DNA from 2 places in the Vibrio chagasii genome. Region 1 is predicted to be linked to the other one. Evidence: predicted binding sites of a transcription regulator. Region 1 holds the regulator's gene; the other holds the start of a gene.
What was found. The regulator PurR, encoded in region 1, represses purine synthesis genes. The targets are predictions, from matches to a motif close to TNANGNAAACGTTTNCNTNA.
Positions count from the first base shown of each region.

Region 2: a site for PurR is predicted at 803-822, ahead of OCV52_RS09260 (phosphoribosylaminoimidazolesuccinocarboxamide synthase). Genes of this name have one in related genera too.

Region 1 covers NZ_AP025465.1:2,221,113-2,223,521, reverse strand. Annotated here, with positions in the region: gene OCV52_RS10145 (TfoX/Sxy family DNA transformation protein) at 1-306, opposite strand, end outside; cyclic di-GMP riboswitch class I at 434-519, opposite strand; gene purR (HTH-type transcriptional repressor PurR) at 690-1,694, opposite strand; gene torD (molecular chaperone TorD) at 2,011-2,409, opposite strand, start outside.
Region 2 covers NZ_AP025465.1:2,012,717-2,015,125, forward strand. Annotated here, with positions in the region: gene OCV52_RS09255 (SulA-like leucine-rich domain-containing protein) at 276-683, shown strand; gene OCV52_RS09260 (phosphoribosylaminoimidazolesuccinocarboxamide synthase) at 921-2,024, shown strand; gene OCV52_RS09265 (hypothetical protein) at 2,135-2,409, opposite strand, start outside.

The DNA of each region.
Region 1 (2,409 bases):
AAAACCCAGAGACGTAGTTGCAAGCTGTAAGATTTTCTCTTGGTCTTGCCACAGGCCTTCTGGTAAAGCGAAGTATTTAGTTACGACAGGGAAACCACGTTTTTTGTAGACGTACGGTTGAAACCCTTGTTGCTCGAACTGTTTTGTTGTGCCTTTGTCTGCTCGTATGTGCAACTGGTCATTAACAACCAGAGCAAACATAGTGTCATCAGCAAAAAGACCGAATCCACCAAACATTGAGCGTGACTTTATTTTTCCTAGGGGCTCAAATAACTTCATTGAGTCCTTTAGTATCGGTTTATCCATGTTATTTATCTCGGTGTATTTGAACTACGCCACCAAATAAGCAGGTCCGAGAGATTAGCAAAATGTTGCAATTACATTGTCAATAAGCCGTAAATTACTAAATTATTAGTAGTTACTGCATTTTGCCATCGGTAACCCCGCTACCATACCAACGAGTGGTTTAGGCCGGAAGCTTTGCGTCTCACCTTTTCAAGTGATTTGCCCTGTGCGTGACTGATTGAATAGAATAAAGTTTTTGTTGAATGAGGCTCACACTTGTTATTTCAAAGTGTGATGTTGCTTCAATTAATGATCTTTATCATATGAAACTAGGTTTATTTTAGTTGCTGATAAAAAAAACGCACCCAAAGGTGCGCTTGATGAAAATAAACTCAATTTATCAGTTAATTTAACGTTTTAACTGTACTACGTTCAACAATTTCTGGGTGCATTTCGAAGACGCGTTTTTCATGGTCTTTGTCTTTAATACGCTCAAGCAGAATTTCGAAGGCGTTCTTACCGACACGGCGCTTCGGTTGGTGAACGGTAGTCAATGGTGGAGAGAAGTACTCAGCCAGTTCGATGTTATCGTAGCCAATGATAGAGATATCTTCAGGGATACAGATGCCTTTCTGCTGTAGGCGGCTCATCAAGCCTAGTGCCATGGTATCGTTGAAACAGAATACAGCTGTCGGGCGATCTTCCATCTCAACAATTTTGTCAGCGGCTAGAACGGCAGTATCACACTCAAAGTTACCTTCGATGATCATGTCGTCATTTGCAGTAATGTTAGCTTCTTCCAAAGCGCGCTTGTAACCAGCGATACGCTCCACACACGCCGCTTTGTCTAAGTGGCCACTTAAACAAGCAATCTTTGAGTGACCGCGGTCGATTAGGTATTTAGTCGCTAGGTAGCCACCTTCTTCAGAGTTATCGATGATCTTATCTGCTTGAGAACTCTCCGGGCCCCAGTCCATGACTACTTTAGGGATGTCAGCGTGACGGTCTAACATCTCTCTCAGTTCTTCAGTTAGGTCTGAACACATAACCAAGATGCCATCTACACGTTTCTCTGCAAGCATTCGAATGTAGTCACGTTGCTTCTCATAGATACCACCCGTGTTACACAGGATCAAAGTGTAACCTTGACGGTAGCAGTAGCTCTCAACACCATCGATAACTTCTGAGAAGAATAGGTTGGTTGATTGAGTCACTAGCATGCCGATGGTTCGTGTTGAATTACACTTCAAACTACGAGCAACAGCACTTGGTGCATAGTTTAATTCGTCTACCGCTTTATTTACTTTTTCTTGAGTCGCTTCTGCAACAAAGCGTGTTTTGTTGATTACGTGAGAAACGGTTGTGGTTGATACGCCTGCTAAGCGAGCGACATCTTTTATAGTGGCCATGGTTTTATCCTATTAGAAGCTACTTTCCCCAAAGTACGGAGTGAAGTAGCCGTTAAGCTACCTAACTAAGAGCTTAAATTTGTAGGGCTCTTTGGGTACTAAAGTGTTAAAAAACAAAAAACCGCTAGTGAGCGGCTTGTTTTAACACCGAAATGCTCTGAACTTAATAAGCATAGCATTTCGTGAATGTTTCATATTTTATCGTTTGCGGTCACAATTCTAGACTGACTAGAAAATACTCGCAATACAATTCACCCAGAAATCCGGGTGAATTGTCACATTCTACGGAATTTATTTACCTAGTCATCAGTTAAGCTTATTCACCAGCTAAATATTGAGCATCTAATTGACAGAAAGCCATTAGCAGAGAAGATACAGCAGCGTAGAAACCGAATTCATCAACATCGTGACACTTAACGTTGAATTTCGGGATCCAAGTTAATAGCTGTTGCTCGATAAATTGTTGCTGAACTTCGAACGATTTTTCTAGTACTTCTTCTGATTCTGTTTCATTAGAACGAATGATTAGGTTACCTAAGAAGTCGAGTTCGATAGCGATGTGGTCTGCTGGTTCTTTTAGATCTTGGTTAACCACTAGGTTGTGCTTAGCCATGATCTCTTCCATCTCTTTCGCTGGTATATCGTTTAATAGGCCAGTTTCACCGATGTACATTGAAGCATAAGGAAGGGCGCCATGCTTATCTGTCTTTAGGAA
Region 2 (2,409 bases), 210 kb from region 1:
CTTATCTTCTTATCTTCTTATCTTCTATACAGGTGTATACGCTGGTTTTTACAGAAAACTACTGTATACACCTGTATAAAGCTCACACTTTTTTCCATTTTTGAGAAAAACGGAAAAATCATTCAAATTTAATTTATCAATTAATTTCATAGACTTATAAGCACAAACTTCATTTCACTCTAAGAAATCGTCCAATAATCCCGCAAAAAGCGCTTGATCTTATAAGCAACAAAAACTACTGTATACACATACAGCATGTATATAAGGACAGCAAAATGATTCAAGCACACGTTAAAGCACAACACTCTAGCCCGCTAATTCACGGCGCATTTGCATCAGCTTCTCGCTCAGCTCATCATTCAACTGATGAAGCGTTATTTGCAAAAATGGCGTTGCTGTCCAATCAACATCAATGGCTACTATTTACGGCTCAAACGCCAAGACCATCCGCTAAGCAGCTGCAGAAGCATAACGTATGCTGCGACCGCGTTATTCACATGAAAGCTTCTCACCAAATGACCGAAGCTGAAACAGTAGAGAAAGCGATCCGCTCTAAGAATGCGAGTGCGATCGTTGCTAGCGCATCAATTGATCAATTTAGCCAACAGTACTTAAGAACATTAGGTATGCGCTTCCAGTGTGAGGTTTTCTTCATGGATGCCAACTCAGAGCGCATTCACTAAACAACATAGCGCTACTAGATAGCTCTGTAATATAGTCCAAATATACTGCCTTCCCCTGCCCTACATTTCGCCTTAAATTTGGTGGATAGTTAGGCAGGGGTTTTTATTTGATTAGCAGATTTAGCAAACGTTTGCTTTTTCTCTGGAAGCAAACGTTAGATTGGGTATAATGCCCGTCTAATCATGTGCACATTGCACTTCTCTGTATGACGTTTGATAAAAGATAGGAATGTCTAAATGAGCCTCGCTGATCAAGTTCTTGCCGTAAATGATGACCTCCCAATCCGCACTGATAAACCTGTCCACAGTGGCAAGGTTCGTTCGGTTTACTGGTTAACTGAAGAAGATAGCCAACGACTAATTAAAGAGAAAGGCTACGACGTAGCACCTGATGCTCCGTTAGCTATCATGGTGATCAGTGACCGTATCTCTGCATTTGATTGTATCTGGCGTGGTGAAGGCAACCTGAAAGGTGTTCCTGGTAAAGGCGCTGCGCTTAATGCTATATCTAACCATTGGTTCAAGCTTTTTAAAGACAACGGTCTTGCTGACAGCCATATTCTTGATATCCCTCACCCATTCGTATGGATTGTACAAAAAGCTCGCCCAGTAATGATTGAGGCGATTTGTCGTCAGTACATCACAGGTTCTATGTGGCGTGCGTACGCACATGGTGAGCGTGAATTCTGTGGTATCGAAATGCCTGAAGGTCTAGAGAAAGACAAGAAACTACCAGAGCTTCTTATCACTCCTTCAACTAAAGGTATTTTGAAAGGCATTCCTGGTGTACCAGAAGCGGACGATGTAAACATCACGCGTCAGAACATCCAAGATAACTTTGCAGCATTTAACTTCTCACAAGAGAGCGATATCGCGCACTACGAGAAGCTATTGAAAGAAGGCTTTAACGTCATCAGTGACGCGTTAGAGAAAGTAGACCAAACCTTCGTTGATACCAAGTTTGAGTTTGGTTACGTGAACGATGCACAAGGCAAAGAGAAGCTTATCTACATGGACGAAGTAGGCACACCTGACTCATCTCGTATCTGGGATACAGAGCAATACAACAATGGCAACATCGTTGAAAACTCAAAAGAAGGTTTCCGTCAGTTCCTACTTAACTACTTCCCTGATGCCGATATTCTGCTGAATAAAGAGCGTATGCCAGAGCGTGAAGCGCTAGCGCGTGACAATGAATTGCCATTGGATGCCCTGATGTCTCTTTCGCGCACTTACCTTGATATCGCAGCAAAGATTACTGGCGCTGAGATTGTACTGAGCGAAAACCCTAAACAAGAGATCATCGACGTATTGCGTGCTGACTACGGGCTAATCGATTAATCATCTTGTTGATTTAAACACCGTTACGATACAAAAAGGGCCTCAATATTGAGGCCCTTTTTACATATAATTTCAGTCTTGTTTGAGCATCGCTCTCACTGGTACAAGGCTTACAGTCGAATAGTAAATTCTTCTCCAGTATTACCTGCAATCACTAAATGACTACGCGATTCGATGTATTCGATCTGCTCTTCTTCAAGAGAATATGGCATCACTACTTTGAGCTCATTGATGCCTTCTAATTTGGCAAGCTTAAGCAAAGTAACGATGTTCGATTCATCACTCTTACGTGTAGACATCGATTTTAGTGCCATTTGCCATAAGCGATCTTCTGGGCTTGCTAGCTCTTTGATGCTGTCTCGCCAAACGGTACTGAACACTGGAG